Regions from separate parts of the Cellulosimicrobium sp. BMG9.23 genome, predicted to be linked through region 1. Evidence: riboswitches for the same ligand, from Rfam matches in the RefSeq annotation. Region 1 holds a riboswitch; the other holds the start of a gene.
The links. A riboswitch is a leader RNA that binds a small molecule or an ion and turns the genes downstream of it on or off. The one in region 1 is predicted to bind thiamine pyrophosphate.
Positions count from the first base shown of each region.

Region 2: linked by a shared signal. The riboswitch ahead of AC4H2G_RS10020 (thiamine ABC transporter substrate-binding protein) and the one ahead of thiO (glycine oxidase ThiO) in region 1 are both predicted to bind thiamine pyrophosphate.

Region 1 is NZ_JBZGBZ010000001.1:393,449-401,111, forward strand. Features, by position in the region: gene AC4H2G_RS01635 (ATP-binding protein) at 1-1,503, shown strand, start outside; gene AC4H2G_RS01640 (thiazole synthase) at 1,585-2,424, opposite strand; gene thiS (sulfur carrier protein ThiS) at 2,436-2,672, opposite strand; gene thiO (glycine oxidase ThiO) at 2,678-4,138, opposite strand; TPP riboswitch at 4,128-4,230, opposite strand; gene thiE (thiamine phosphate synthase) at 4,275-4,955, shown strand; gene guaA (glutamine-hydrolyzing GMP synthase) at 4,998-6,611, shown strand; gene AC4H2G_RS01665 (glycosyltransferase family 4 protein) at 6,803-7,663, opposite strand, start outside.
Region 2 is NZ_JBZGBZ010000005.1:273,611-281,273, forward strand. Features, by position in the region: gene AC4H2G_RS10010 (ABC transporter ATP-binding protein) at 1-543, opposite strand, end outside; gene AC4H2G_RS10015 (ABC transporter permease) at 543-2,240, opposite strand; gene AC4H2G_RS10020 (thiamine ABC transporter substrate-binding protein) at 2,378-3,466, opposite strand; TPP riboswitch at 3,532-3,636, opposite strand; gene AC4H2G_RS10025 (hypothetical protein) at 3,643-4,011, opposite strand; gene AC4H2G_RS10030 (PadR family transcriptional regulator) at 4,015-4,350, opposite strand; gene AC4H2G_RS10035 (ABC transporter ATP-binding protein) at 4,595-5,401, shown strand; gene AC4H2G_RS10040 (ABC transporter permease) at 5,398-7,663, shown strand, end outside.

The DNA.
Region 1 (7,663 bases):
CAGGCCAAGCACGAGGCCGGTGCCTCCGACACGGCCCTCGAGCTCCTGGCGGTCGCGGAGGCCGGGCCGCTCGACACTCTGCTGCGCGCCCGTCTCCAGCTCCTGCGCGCCCAGATCGCGTTCCACCTGACCCGCGGCAGCGACGTGCCCGGGATGCTGCTCGACGCCGCCCGGACGCTCGCCCCGCTCGATCCCGGCCTCTCGCGCGAGACCTATCTGCGCGCGCTCGACACGGCGACCGTCATCGGCGGCGACGATCACGGGGTGCCGGCGGTCGCGGAGGCCGCCCGCACCGCGCCGCGGGCGCCCGTGCCACCGCGACCGGCCGACCTGCTGCTCGACGGGCTCGTGACGACGTTCACGCAGGGTCTCGAGGCCGGCGCGCCCACGCTGCGACGAGCGATGGACGCGTTCCGCGTCGGCGGGCACGGCCTCGAGATCGTGGACGACGACGAGACCCGCCCCTGGCTGTGGCTCGCCGGTCGGACCGCGCTGGTGCTCTACGACGACGAGCTTCTCTACGCGCTCGCCGGGCGCAACGTCGAGCTCGCCCGCGAGACCGGAGCGCTGGCCACGCTCCCCACCGCGCTCCTGTTCCGGTCCGCGACCCTCGTGGCCTCGGGCGAGATCGCGCACGCGACCGACCTGGCCGCCGAGGGCAAGGTCATCACGCAGGCGATCGGCGCCGTCCCGCTGCACCAGGCGGACCACATCCTGGCGGCGTGGCGCGGTAACGAGGCCACGACCCGCGAGCTGTACGCCACGAGCGTCGCGGCCCACGGGAGGGGTGGTGCCGAGGTCGCCCTGGCGCAGTACTCGCTGGCCGTGCTCCACAACGGTCTGGGCAACTACCCGGCCGCGCTGGAGTCCGCGGCGCAGGTGGTCGAGTCCGACGAGCTCCCGCTCGTCGGACTCGCACTCCCCGAGGCCGTCGAGGCCGCGTCCCGCGCCGATCAGCCGGCGCGTGCGGCGGCCATGCTCGAGCTGCTCGAGGCCCGCGCCCGCGCCAGCGGAACCCGGTGGGCGCTCGGACTGACCGCACGCTCCCGCGCGCTCGTCACGACCGGCCCCGTCGCCGAGGACCACTACCGCGAGGCGCTCGAGCTGCTGCAGGCACGCCGGACGACCAACCATCTCGCCCGTACGCACCTCGTCTACGGCGAGTGGTTGCGCCGGGAGGGGCGTCGCCAGGAAGCCCGCGACCAGCTCCGCACGGCCCACGAGCTCATGTCCGGCATGGACGGGGAGGCCTTCGCCGCCCGCGCCGCCCGCGAGCTGCGCGCCACCGGAGAGCACCCGCGCAAGCGGACCGCCCGACCGACCGACGAGCTCACGGCCCAGGAGCTGCACGTCGCGCGGTTGGTGGCCACCGGAGCCACTTCTCGCGAGGTCGGCGCGCAGCTGTTCCTCAGCCCGCGCACCATCGAGGCCCACCTGCGCAACATCTTCCGCAAGCTCGGCATCACGTCTCGCCGACAGCTCAGGGAGCTGCGCCTCCCCTGAGCGGACCGATGTCCCCCCGCTCACCTGTCGGCGCCGGGACGGTCGGACCCTGGCTCCAGCTCGTCGGCGACGGGGTCGTGGTCAGAGGGCGAGGTCGAGGCGGCCGTCGGGGGAGGAGGTCGCGAGCGCGCCCTCGCGGCGCGGGATGCGCCCGGCGCCCGCGGCGAGCCGGCCGGACTCGACCGCGAGCCGCATCGCGCGCGCCATGCGCACCGGGTCGGCCGCGCGTGTCACCGCGGTCGCGAGCAGCACGCCGTCGCACCCGAGCTCCATGGCCAGCGCGGCGTCCGACGGCGTCCCGATCCCCGCGTCGAGGATCACCGGCACGCGCGCGGACGTCGCGATCGCCTCGATGTTGCGGGGGTTGAGGACGCCCAGCCCGGTGCCGATCGGCGCGCCGAGCGGCATGACCGCCGCGCAGCCGACGTCCTCGAGCCGGCGCGCGAGGATCGGGTCGTCGTTGGTGTACGGCAGCACGACGAACCCGTCGCGCACGAGCTGGTCCGCCGCCTCGACGAGGCCGATCGGGTCGGGCAGGAGCGTGACGTCGTCGGCGATCACCTCGAGCTTGACCCACTCGGTGCCGCACGCCTCGCGCGCGAGGTGCGCCGTGAGGACGGCCTCGCGCACCGAGAAGCAGCCTGCGGTGTTGGGCAGCGCGCGGATGCCCAGACGGTCGAGCAGACCCCAGATCCCGGCGTCCGGCGAGCCCTCGCCGCCGGTGCGGACGGCGACGCGCCGCATCGCGACGGTCGTCAACGCGGTCCCGGACGCGACGAGCGCGTCCTCCAGCGTGAGCAGGTTCGCGGCGCCGCCGGTGCCCATGACGAGCCGCGAGCCGATCGTCGTCCCGGCGACGACGAGCGGGTCCTCGTGGGTCGGGAGGGTGTGGGCAGCGTGCGTCGTCTCGGTGGCGTGCATGCTCATCTCCTTCAGCCGCCCTGCACGGCGGTGACGATCTCGACGCGGTCGCCGGGCGCGACCACGGTGCTCGACCACGTGCCGCGCGGCACGACGGCGTCGTTGATCGCGACGGCGACGCCCTGCGGCGAACCATCGGTCACGTAGGCCGGGACGAGCGCGGCGACGAGGTCCTCGACGCCGGTGGTCGCGTCGAGCGGGTAGGGCTCGCCGTTGACGAGCGCTGTCGGTGCGGGAGTGGGGGACACGAGGGTCATCCTCTGCGGGTCGAAGGGTTCGTCACGGAGGCGCCGCAACTCGCGGTGGGGTTGCCGAACCCTGGCTTGTGCGCCGTTCCGGCCTGTGATCGGCCCATGACCCGGGGTTCGGCACCGACGGCACCCACGGCACCGGCAGTACCGGCCTCACCGGCGGGGCGGACCGGGGCGTCGGTGAAGCGATCGGGACGGGCCGCGGCGAGGGCCGCTGCGGCGTCGGCGGCGAGGTGCTCGCCCGTCAGGCCCGCGACGACGGCCTCGGCGGTGAGCGGCGCGAGGAGGACGCCGTTGCGCCCGTGCCCCGCGGCGACGTGCAGGCCCGGGACGTGCGTGGCGCCGACCAGCGGCAGGTTGTCCGGCGTCGCGGGGCGGGCGCGCGGCGTGACGTCGACGAGCGCGGCCTCGTCGATCCCCGGGAGCAGCGCGCGCGCGTCGCGAAGCAGCGCGAACACGCCGCCGGCGGTGGCGCGACGGTCGTCGGGGTTCTCCTCGGTCGTCGCGCCGATCACGACCTCGCGGTGCCCCGCGCAGCCGTGGCCCTGCCCGTCCGGGACCGGTTCGCGCGGCACGACGTACACGGGCCGACCCTGCACGACGCCGCGCACGACGTGCTCGAGCGCCAGGTCCGGCCCTGCGTCGAGACGCAGCGTCTGGCCCTTCACCGGGCGGACCGGGACGACGACGCCCGGCACGCCCGACGCCAGCGCACCGGACTCCCAGCCCGCCGCGAGCACGACGGCACCGGCGCGGTGGAGCCGGCCCGCGTCGTCGTGCACGCCCGTGACCCTCCCCGTCACGTCGAGCGCGAGGCGGGTACCCCGGCCGCGCACGACGGCGGAACCCGGCCCGGGCCTCTGACCGGCACCGGGCGCGGCAGCACCGCGCGCTGCACCGAGCGCTCCGAGCAGCGCGGCGTGCGTCGCGCGTGGGTCGACCGCGTGGTCGTGCGGCGCCCACGCGGCCCCGGCGACGCGCGGACCGAGGAACGGCTCGCGGCGGCGAGCCTCGGCGAGCGTGAGTTCGTGCGAGTCGAGGCCGTGCGCGGCGTGCAGCGCGAGCACGCGGCGCAGGAGCGCGAGGTCGTCCGTGTCGTACGCGACCGTGAGCGTCCCGGCGGTGCGCAGGCCGACGTCCGTCCCCGTCGCGCGCTCGAGGTCGGTGGCGAACGCCGGCCACGCGCGGGCCGCCACCAGGTGCAGCGCGAGGGCGTCGTCCTCGCCGAAGTCGGCCTCTGTGACGGGCGCGAGCATCCCCGCCGCGGCGTGCGTCGCGCCGTCGCCGGGCGACGGGTCCAGCACGGTGACCGTGAGGCCCGCGCGCGCAGCGCGCCACGCCACGGCGAGACCCACGATCCCGCCGCCCACCACGACGACGTCGCGTGCGCCGTCGGGCAGGTCTGCCTCTGCGTTCGCGTCCCGGACGCGGGCCGGATGGGCGACGGCGTGCAGGGGGTCCATCTGCGCTCCCTTCGCTGGCATGACCCAGATCAGGTTCGACGGTCGGCTCCTACGCCCTCTCAGCCCCGTGCGGGGCTCCCGTGCTCTCGGCCACAGTACCGGCCGTGGCGGCGCCCTCGCCCCTACACTCCGACGGATGAGCACCGAGACCTCCGTCACGTCGGGCACCGACGCCCGCGCCCGCCTCGCCGATGCGCGCCTGTACCTGTGCACCGACGCGCGCGAGGAGCGCGGCGACCTCGAGGACTTCCTGCAGGCGGCGCTCGCGGGCGGGGTGGATGTCGTCCAGCTCCGGGACAAGACGCTCGACGTCGCGCGCGAGCTCGAGCTCCAGGAGCTCGTGGCGCGGGTGGCGCGGGAGCACGGCGCGCTCTGGGCGGTCAACGACCGGGCCGACGTCGCGGGGCTGACGGCAGCGCCCGTCGTGCACATGGGGCAGCGGGACCTGCCGGTCGGAGCGGTCCGTTCCCTGCTCGGCCCCGCCCCGGTGATCGGCCGCTCGACGCACTCGACCGAGCAGGCCGCCGTCGCGGAGGCCGACCCGGACGTCGACTACTTCTGCGTCGGCCCGCTGTGGGCGACGCCGACGAAGCCCGGGCGGGCCGCCGTCGGGCTGGACCTGCTGCGCGACGTCGCCGCGTCCGCCCCGACGACGCCGTGGTTCGCGATCGGCGGGATCGACACCGAGCGCCTCGACGCGGTGCTCGACGCCGGTGCCACGCGGATCGTGGTCGTCCGGGCGATCACGGAGGCCGCGGACCCGGAGACCGCGGCGCGGGCGCTGCGCGAGCGGATCGAGGAGCGCGCCGGCGCCTGAGGCGGTTCCGGACGAGCACTGCGCGGCGACTATCCTGGACCGGTGACGTCTCCCGCCACCACCCCTGACATCCCCACCACCGCGCAGGTCGCCTCGACGCCGCGCCCCGTGCTCGTCGTCGACTTCGGCGCCCAGTACGCGCAGCTCATCGCGCGGCGCGTGCGCGAGGCCAAGGTGTACTCCGAGATCGTGCCGCACACCTTCACGGTCGAGCAGATGCTCGCGAAGGACCCGGCCGCGATCATCCTGTCCGGCGGGCCGTCGTCGGTCTACGCGACGGGCGCACCGTTCGTCGACCCGGCGCTGTTCGAGGCCGGCGTGCCGGTCATGGGCATCTGCTACGGCTTCCAGGCGATGGCCGCGGCGCTCGGCGGCGACGTCGCCCAGACCGGCCAGCGCGAGTACGGCGGCACCGAGGTCGAGGTCTGCTCGGCCGGCGTGCTGCTCGCCGAGACCCCCGAGAACCAGACCACGTGGATGAGCCACGGCGACGCGGTGCACCGCGCGCCGGAGGGCTTCGAGGTCCTCGCGACGTCGTCGGGCTCGCCCGTCGCCGCGTTCGAGGACCGGGAGCGGCGCCTGTTCGGCGTCCAGTGGCACCCCGAGGTCAAGCACTCCGCGCACGGCCAGACCGTGCTCGAGCACTTCCTGTACGACGGCGCCGGGCTGGCTCCCGACTGGACGCCCGGCAACGTCATCGCGGACCAGGTCGCGGCGATCCGCGCGCAGGTCGGCGACGCGCGCGTCATCTGCGGGCTGTCCGGCGGGGTGGACTCGTCCGTCGCGGCCGCGCTGGTGCAGAAGGCGGTCGGCGACCAGCTCACGTGCGTGTTCGTCGACCACGGCCTGCTGCGTGCCGGGGAGGCCGAGCAGGTCGAGCGCGACTTCGTCGCGTCGACGGGCGTCAACCTCGTGGTGGTCGACGCGAAGCAGCGGTTCCTCACCGCGCTCGCCGGCCACAGCGACCCGGAGACCAAGCGCAAGATCATCGGTCGTGAGTTCATCCGCGTGTTCGAGGACGCCGCGCGCGACATCGTCGCCGACGCCGGCGCGCACGGCGAAGAGGTCAAGTTCCTCGTGCAGGGCACGCTCTACCCCGACGTCGTCGAGTCCGGCGGCGGCGAGGGCGCGGCGAACATCAAGAGCCACCACAACGTCGGCGGTCTGCCGGACGACCTGCAGTTCTCGCTCGTCGAGCCGCTGCGGACGCTGTTCAAGGACGAGGTCCGTGCCGTCGGGCTCGAGCTCGGCGTGCCCGAGGAGATCGTCTGGCGCCAGCCGTTCCCCGGCCCCGGGCTCGGCATCCGCATCGTCGGCGAGGTCACGGCCGAGCGTCTCGAGACGCTGCGCGCCGCCGACAAGATCGCGCGCGAGGAGCTCACCAAGGCCGGCCTCGACCGCGAGATCTGGCAGTGCCCCGTCGTGCTGCTGGCCGACGTGCGGTCCGTCGGCGTCCAGGGCGACGGCCGCACCTACGGTCACCCGATCGTGCTGCGGCCGGTGTCCTCCGAGGACGCCATGACGGCGGACTGGACCCGTCTGCCCTACGACGTGCTGTCCGTCATCTCGACGCGCATCACCAACGAGGTCGCCGAGGTCAACCGCGTCGTCCTCGACGTGACCAGCAAGCCGCCGGGCACCATCGAGTGGGAGTGAGCGCGCCGCGTCGGTGACGTAGCGGGGGTCGGGTCGACGCGGGGTCGGGAACGACGCCGCGTCTACCTTCCGCGCCGCTCGTTCCTCGCGTCGCTCCCGCCAGACCCGCCACGACGCGGCGTCGTCCCCGACCCCGCACCTCGTGCGGGTCGTCGCCTCGTGCGGATCGTCGCGTCGCGGTGACGTCCGGGTCAGCGAGGGCGGGTGCGGACAGTGATCCGTGCCGCGCGGGCGTAGGCGTTCTCGACGTCGGCGAGGACGCGGGGCCAGCCCGCCGACGACGGGACGTCGCGGTTGTGCGCGACGATCCGGTCGAGCAGGCCGTCCTCGGTGACGAGGCGGACGAGCGCGTCCGTGAGGCCGGCATCGTCGTCGGCGAGGAGGGCGTCGACGCCGTCGGTCAGACGCTCGGCGACGCCCGACTGGGAGCGTGTCACGACGGCGAGCCCGGCCGCCTGCCCCTCGAGCGCCGCGATGCCGAACGCCTCCTCGACCGCGGGGGCGGCGAACACGTCGGCGCGCGCGTAGAGGCGCTTGAGCTCGGTCGCGGTGAGCCGGCCGGGGAGCGAGACGACGTCGCGCAGCTCGTGCTCGGCGACGAACCGGCGGGCGGTGTCGAGCTCCGGACCGTCGCCGGCGATCGTGGCGTGGAGCCCGCCGTCGGGCACGCGGGCCGCGGCGTCCCGGACGATCTCGAGGAGCGGGAGCACGCGCTTGCGCGGGGCGAAGCGCGTCGCCGCGACGACATGCACCGCGGACCCCTCCATGCGCTCGCCGCGCTCGGTCCGCGGGACGCGCCACGCGTCGAGGTCGAGACCGTTGTGCAGGACGGCGACCTCGCCGTGAACGCCGACGAGGCGGCGGAGCGGCGCCGCCGTCAGCTCGCTCACGGCGGACCACAGGACGGGCCAGCGCGACCACCGCACGACGCGGTCGAGCGCGGCGAACGCCCGTTCCGCGCCGCCCCAGACCGAGTGGACGGTCAGCACCGCGGGCAGACCTGCCCGGACGACCGTCCGCAGCGACGCCTGCGTGGACGGGGTGAGCACGCC
Region 2 (7,663 bases), on a different contig from region 1:
ACCGGGCGCGAGGGACCGCGCGAGGGCGACGCGCTGGCGCTCGCCGCCGCTGAGCGTCGTCACCGGCCGCCGCTCGTACCCCGCGAGGCCGACGACGCCCAGCAGCTCGCGCACCCGGTCGTCCCGCTCCGCGCGCGGCACGTCCGCGATCCCGTACGCGACGTTGCCCCCGACGTCGCGGTGCGGGAAGAGCTGACCCTCCTGGAACATGAGCCCGAACCCGCGCCGGTGCACGGGCACGCCCGCGAGGTCGTCGCCCGTGAAGCGCACCGTGCCGGCGGCGACCGGTTCCAAACCCGCGACGGCGCGCAGCAGGCTGGACTTTCCGCACCCGCTCGGCCCGAGCAGCGCGAGCACCTCACCGGGCGCGACGTCGAGCGAGACTCCCGCGACCGCCGTCGTGCGCGGGTCCCGGCGCGAGGCGCCGTCGTAGTGCACGACGACGTCGCGCACCTCGAGCCCCGCGCCGCCACCCGGGTGCTGCGCCGGGCGCGGCTCGGCGCCGGGCACGTGGGGCCGCGTGGTCGGGTCGGTCTGCACCATCAGAACTCTCCTCCGGGGCGGTCGCCGCGCAACCGCTCGGCGAGCAGCATGACGACGGCGGTCAGCAGGGCCAGCACGACGCTCGCCGCGAGCGCCATGCCCTGGTTCTCGGCGCCGGGACGGCCGACGAGCCGGAAGATCACCACGGGCAGGGTCGCGGTGTCGGGGCGGGCGAGGAACGACGTCGCGCCGAACTCGCCGAGCGACACGGCGAACGCGAACCCGACGGCGAGGCCGAGCGACCGCGCGGCGATGGGGCCGTCGACGCTGCGGAACACGCGGCCCGGCGCGGCGCCGAGCGTCGCGGCGGCCTCGCGGAGCCGGGGGTCGATCGCGCGCAGCGTCGGCAGCACGGTGCGCACGACGAGCGGGATCGCGACGACGGCCTGGGCGATCGGGACCAGGAGCCCCGAGGTGCGCAGGTCGACGTCGAGCCCGAGCGGTCGGTCGAGCGTGATGAGGAACCCGAACCCGACGGTCACGGCGGAGACGCCGAGCGGGAGCATGAACAGCGAGTCGAGCGCGGCGATCGCCCGGCGGCCCGTGCGTGACCGCGGCCGCCGGGACACGACGAGCGCGACGAGCCCGCCGATCACCACCGCGAGCAGCGTCGCGAGCGCCGCGGTGCGCAGCGAGTTCCCCGCCGCCTCCCACACGGTGACGGACAACGCGTTGCGCCCGCCCGTCGTGCCGAGGTTCGCGTAGTTGTCGAGCCCCCAGCCGCCGCCCGGCACGCGCAACGACCGCACGACGAGCGTCGCGAGGGGCAGCCCGACCAGCACCACGACGACGACGGCGGTCACCACGGCGGGCAGGAGGTCGCCGCCGGGGCGTCCACGGGCCGGACCGCCGGCCGAACCACCCGTCGATCCACCGGCCGGTCCACCCGCCGGTCCACGCTGCCACAGCCGCAGCGGGTGCGCGGCGCTCGACGCGGCGGTGAGGGTCAGCGCCCGCTCGCGCTTCGCGCGCGTCCGGTTCGCGACGGTCAGCGCCGCCACCACGACGACGAGCTGCACGACCGACAGGACCGCAGCCGTGCGCAGGTCGAGGAACTGGGTCGTCTGGATCCAGATCTCCGTCTCGATCGTCCCGTAGCGGATGCCGCCGAGGACGAGGACGACGCCGAACGCCGTCGCGCAGAAGAGGAACACGATGGACGCGGCGCTCGCGATCGCGGGAGCGAGGGCGGGCAGGGTGACCGTCCGGAACGCGCGCCACGGCGTCGCCCCGAGCGCGCGCGCCGCCTGCTCCGCGCGCGGGTCGAGGTGCTCCCACAGCCCGCCGACCGTGCGCACCACGACGGAGTAGTTGAAGAACACGAGCGCCACGACGATCGCGGCGAACGTCCCGTCGAGCCGCAGGAACCCGAGCGGCCCGCCCTCGACGAGCAGCGTGCGGAACGCCACGCCCACGACGACCGTGGGCAGCACGAACGGCACGGTCACGAGCGCGCGCAGCACGCGTCGCCCGCGGAACCGGCACCGGTACAGCACGTACGCGCCCGGAACCCCGAGCAGCAGGGAGAGCGTCGTGCCGAGCACGGCCTGCCACAGCGTCAGCCCGACGATGCGCCAGGTCCGGGGAGCGGAGAACACCTCCGCGAACCCCGAGAGGTCGAGGCCGCCGTCGGGCCCCACGAACCCGCGCGCGACGAGCGCCACCACCGGCCACGCGAAGAACACCCCGAGGAACACGAGCGGCACCGCCGCCGCGACCCCCCGGAGGACGCCACGCCGAGCACGGGACCATCCACCGCCGAGCACGGAGCTGCCCACCGGATTCGCCCGGAAGTGGTGGGTATCCCCGTGCTCGGCAGCCGGCTGGGCGGTGGTCAGTCGACGACCGTCGCCGTCCACGCCTTGATCCACTCGTCGCGGTGCGCGTCGATCTCCTCGGGCGCGACGTCGAACGGCTCGTCGGCGAGCGGCGCGAACTGCTCCCACTCGGCGGGCAGCGCGACGGTGTCGTCGACGGGGTACATGTACATCTGGCCCGGCACGTCCGCCTGGAACGTCTCGCTGACGAGGAAGTCGACGAGCTGCTGCGCGCCCTCGGGGTTCTCGGCGCCGGCGAGGACGCCCGCGTACTCGACCTGGCGGAAGCACGTGTCGAGCAGCGCGCCCGTCGTCGACGACGTCTCGTCCTCGGAGACCGTGAACGCGGGCGACGTCGAGTACGACAGCACGAGCGGGCGGTCGCCCGCGCCCTCGCCGCCGGAGAAGTCGACGGAGTACGCGTCGGACCAGCCGTCGACGACCTTGACGCCGTTCTCGCGCAGGTCGGCCCAGTACTGCTCCCAGCCGTCCTCGCCGAACGCACCGACGGTCGCGAGGAGGAACGCGAGGCCGGGCGACGACGTCGCGGGGTTGGTCACGACGAGCAGGTCGCGGTAGGCCGGGTCCGCCAGGTCCTCAAGCGTCTCGGGCTCCGGCACCCCGGCCTCGGTGAACCATGTGTGGTCGACGTTGATGCAGACGTCGCCGAGGTCGACCGGCGTGAGCTCGCCGTCGCCGACGGCGTACTGCTCGGCGGACGCGGGGAGGTCGGCGGGCGTGTACAAGTCGAGCACGCCCTCGTCGATGGCGCGGGTCGCGAACGAGTTGTCGATCCCGAAGACGACGTCGCCGAGCGGCGAGCCCTTCGTGAGCACGAGCTGGTTGACGAGCGCGCCGCCGTCGCCGGGCGCGACCTGCTCGACCGTGAGCCCGCTCTCCTCCTCGAACGCGGCGAGCACGTCGTCGCTCACGGCGAACGAGTCGTGCGTGACGAGCGTGACGGTGCCCGACGACGCGTCGTCGCCCCCGGCCGTGTCGTCGCCCGCGCTGCACGCCGCAGCGGCGAGGAGGGTGGCCACGGCGAGGGACGCCGTCGTGACGTGACGGCCGGTCCGGGCCGCCCGACGGCGGGTGGTGTGCTGCATGTGTCCTCCCAGGACGTTCAGGAGGGGTCCATCCGCACGCGCCGGCCGTGGCCGACGCGGACGGGTGATCGAGATTCCCGACTTCCTCCACCGGTGCTAACCGGATCAGGTTCGAGGGTCTGCGGTGGTCCGCACTCTCAGCTCCTCCAGGAGCTCCCCTGTCGTTCCCGGCGAGCCTACACCGGGCGGCGGTGGGCCCAGACGATGTCGACGACCATGCCCAGCAGCATCAGGCCCAGCGGGGGCCACAGGGCGACGACGCCGAACCGGACGGGCAGCTCGGCGCCGAGCGCGGCGAGCGCCGTGACGACCACCATCCACGCCACGCCGACGACGGCACCCACCTTCGTCCACCACACCGCGTCGCGCCGCCGCTCCGGCCCCTCGGGGAATCGTGCGGCGTACTCGTCGGGCGTGCCGAAGTACTCCTCGAGCACGATGCCCTCCTGCGCGTGGGCGTCCACCTCCGCGACGATGTCGGCCACCTCCTTCTCCGCGACGCCTCGAAGGCGCAGCGCGAACGCCAGGTCTCGTTGGTACGACATGCCTCAGTCCCCCCTGTCCGCCAGCGCATCGACCTGCGCCAGCACCGTGCGGATCGCCTCGCGGTCCTCGTGCAGTCTCTGGGCGCCGCGTTCCGTCAGCTCGACCACCTTGCGCGCCGGGCCCGAGCCGTCCACGTCCCAGCGGGACGTCAGCAACCCCTGGTGCTCCATCTCCCGCAGGAGGGGGTAGAGGGTCCCGCCCTGCACGCCGGCGAACCCCGCGGCGCGCAGCTGTGCCACCAGGGCGTAGCCGTGGTTCGGGGACACCCGGAGCGCGGACAGCACCGCGGTCGGCAGCACCGCCCGCTGCACGTTCTCGACCGTGTCCGTCGACGCCATGCGACGACCCTAGACGCGACTAGTGTGAATCTCAACCTATTAAAGCTCGATCCCTAGCTGAGGCGCGTCCCGGGGTCGCGCCAAGGGTTCCGGGACAACCCTGAGAGCACCCTGAACGCTCCCCGGAAGAGCGCCGCGCCAGACCAGGGACACGTCCGGGCCGACCCCTGATGCCCCGCGTCACCCTCCGACGAGAAGGTCGGAAGGACCCGGCAGCACGCCGGGCTCCCCATGCAGGAGGGCAATGACGATGAGCAGCGCAGCGTCCGGTGGTTCGACCGCGATCGCCACGGCTCGCGGTCTGGTGAAGACCTACGGGCGGGGCGCCGCGAGCGTCCGTGCCCTCGACGGGGTGGACGTCGACCTCGAGCGGGGCCGGCTCACGGCCATCATGGGTCCGTCGGGATCGGGCAAGTCGACGTTGATGCACTGCCTGGCTGGCCTGGACTCGCCCACGGCGGGCACCGTCGTCGTCGACGGCGAGACGGTCTCGGCGATGAGCGAACGACGGCTGACGCGCCTGCGCCGGACGCGCATCGGGTTCGTGTTCCAGTCGTTCAACCTCGTGCCGACGCTCACGGCGGAGGAGAACATCGTCCTCCCGCTGGCGATCGCGCGCCGGCCCGTGGACCGCGAGTGGTTCGAGCGCGTGGTCGACGCCGTGGGCCTGCGTCCGCGGCTCGGGCACCGGCCCGCGGAGCTCTCCGGCGGGCAGCAGCAGCGCGTCGCGTGCGCGCGGGCGCTCGTGTCCCGGCCCGCGGTCGTGTTCGCGGACGAGCCGACGGGCAACCTCGACTCGCACGCGGCCGCGGAGGTGCTCGGTTTCCTGCGCTCCTCGGTGGACGACCTCGGACAGTCGGTCGTGATGGTCACGCACGACCCGACCGCGGCGTCGTACGCGCACCGGGTGCTGTTCCTCGCGGACGGGCGCCTCGTCACGGAGCTGCGCGACCCCACGCCGCAGGCCGTGCTCGACACGCTCGGCGACCTCTCTCCGGCGGTGTCGGCATCCGCCGGCCACCCCGCGCACGCGACGGCGTCCGTCCGATGATGGGCCGGATCGCGCTGCGCGGCGTGCGCGCGCACGGTGCGCAGCTCGTGCTGTCCGTGCTCGCGGTGACCATCGGCGTCGCGTTCGTCACCGGCACGTTCGCGCTGCGTGCGATGCTCGCGTCGACGTTCGACGGCATCGTCGCGTCCTCGATCCAGGCCGACGCGTACGTGCGGGGTGGGACGAGCACCGGGGGCGCGCTGGAGTCGTCGTCCGCCCAGCTCGGCGGCGCGCGCAGCCTCGTCCCGGCCGACCTCGCGGACGAGCTGGCGGCGCACGACGACGTCGCCCTCGCGCTCCCCGAGATCAGCGGCCCCGCGGTCCTCGTGGGCGCCGACGGCACGGCCGTCCTCAGCGCGCAGGCGCCGAGCATGGCCGTCGCGTACGACCCGCGCGACCCCGGCCCGCGGGTCGTCGACGGGCGCGGCCCGGTCGACGCCGGGGAGGTCGCGCTCGAGTCCGGGACGCTCGAGGCGTCCGGGCTCGCCGTGGGCGACACGACCGACGTCGTGCTGGGCGACGGGGTGCAGCAGGTCCGCGTGGTCGGCGAGCTCTCGCTGTCCACGCCGATGGCGGGCGCGACGATCGTCCTGGTCGACGCCGCGACCGCCGCCGCGACGTTCGCGCCCGACGGCCTCGTCCCGTCGATCGCCCTGTACTCCGCGGACGGCACCGACCCGGAGGCGCTGCGCGACGCCGTCTCGACCGACCTGCCCGACGGCGCCGAGGCGGTCACGGGCGCGGAGCTGCGCGCGGAGTCGAGCAGCGCGATCGCCGACCAGCTCGGCTTCGTGTCGACGTTCCTGCTCGTGTTCGCCGCGCTCGCGCTGTTCGTCGGGACGTTCATCATCACCAACACGTTCGCGATGCACGTGCGCCGCCGCACGCGCGAGCTCGCGCTCCTGCGGGCGGTCGGTGCGTCGCCCGCGCAGGTGTTCGCCTCGGTCCTGGGGCAGGCCGCGGTCGTCGGGGTCGTCGGCGCGGTGCTGGGCGTGGCCGCCGGGTTCGGCCTCGCCGAGCTCGCGCGCGCCGGGATCGGCGCCGTCGGGATGGAGCTCTCCGGCTCGCTGCCCGTGACGACGGCCGGGATCGTCGTCCCGCTCGTGGTCGGCGTGGTCGTCTCGGTCGTCGCGGCCGCCCTGCCCGCGCGACGCGCGGCCCTCGTGCGGCCCGTGGAGGCGATGCGTCAGGACGCCGTGCGGCCCGCCGGTCCGGGCGTCGTGCGCACGGTCCTGGGCGCGCTCGCGCTGCTCGGCGGCGCGGGCCTCGTCGTCGGTGCGGCGGCGGCCGGGAGCGGCGGGGCGCCGCTGCTCGGGCTCGGTGCCGTCGCCGTGATCGCGGGCGTCCTGCTGCTCGCTCCCCTCGCGGTCGGTCCTGTGCTGGGCGTGCTCGCGGCCCCCTTCGTCGCGCTCGTCCGCCCGCTCGGCGGCCTCGCGCGCGGGAACGTCACGCGCCAGCCGCGCCGCACGGCCGCGACCGCCGGGGCGCTCGTCGTCGGGATGGCGCTCGTGTCGACGACGTCGGTCCTCGCCTTCTCGGCGCGCGCGTCCGTGACCGACGTGGTCGACCAGGAGACCGCGGCCGACCTCGTCGTCCGGTCCGCGACCCCCTACCTCCCCGAGGGCGTCGCGGACGACGTCCGGGCCGTGGACGGCGTCGCGTCCGCCGACCTCACGACCTACGGCCAGGTGGTCGTGGACGACGAGCCGCAGCTCGTCGTCGGCTTCCCCGCCGAGGGGTTCGGTCGCTCCGTCCGCACGACCGCGACCGAGGGCGACCTCGACGCGTACGCGCGCGGCGACGCCGCCGTCATGGCCGACGCGCTCGACGAGCACGGGTGGGCGCTCGGCGACGTCGTGACGGTCGCCGACCCCGCACGCCCCGACGTCCCCACGCAGGAGGTGCGCATCGGGCTGGTGATCGACTCGAGCGCCTTCAGCGTCGACATGCTCCTGCCGTCCGACGTCGCCGCCGCGGTCGGCGCGACCACGCCCGAGATGCTGTTCCTCGACGTCGAGCAGGACGCTGACCCGGCCGTCGTCCGTGCCGGGGTGGCCGACGCCGTCGCGCCGTACGTCGTCGCGTCGGTGCTCGACGCGGAGGAGTTCGCGGGCGAGATCGCGTCCCAGGTCGAGTCGATCCTCGCGATCGTCTACGCCCTCCTCGGGCTCTCGCTGCTCGTCGCCGTGCTCGGGATCGTCAACACGCTCGCCCTGTCCGTCGTCGAGCGCACCCGCGAGATCGGGCTGCTGCGCGCCGTCG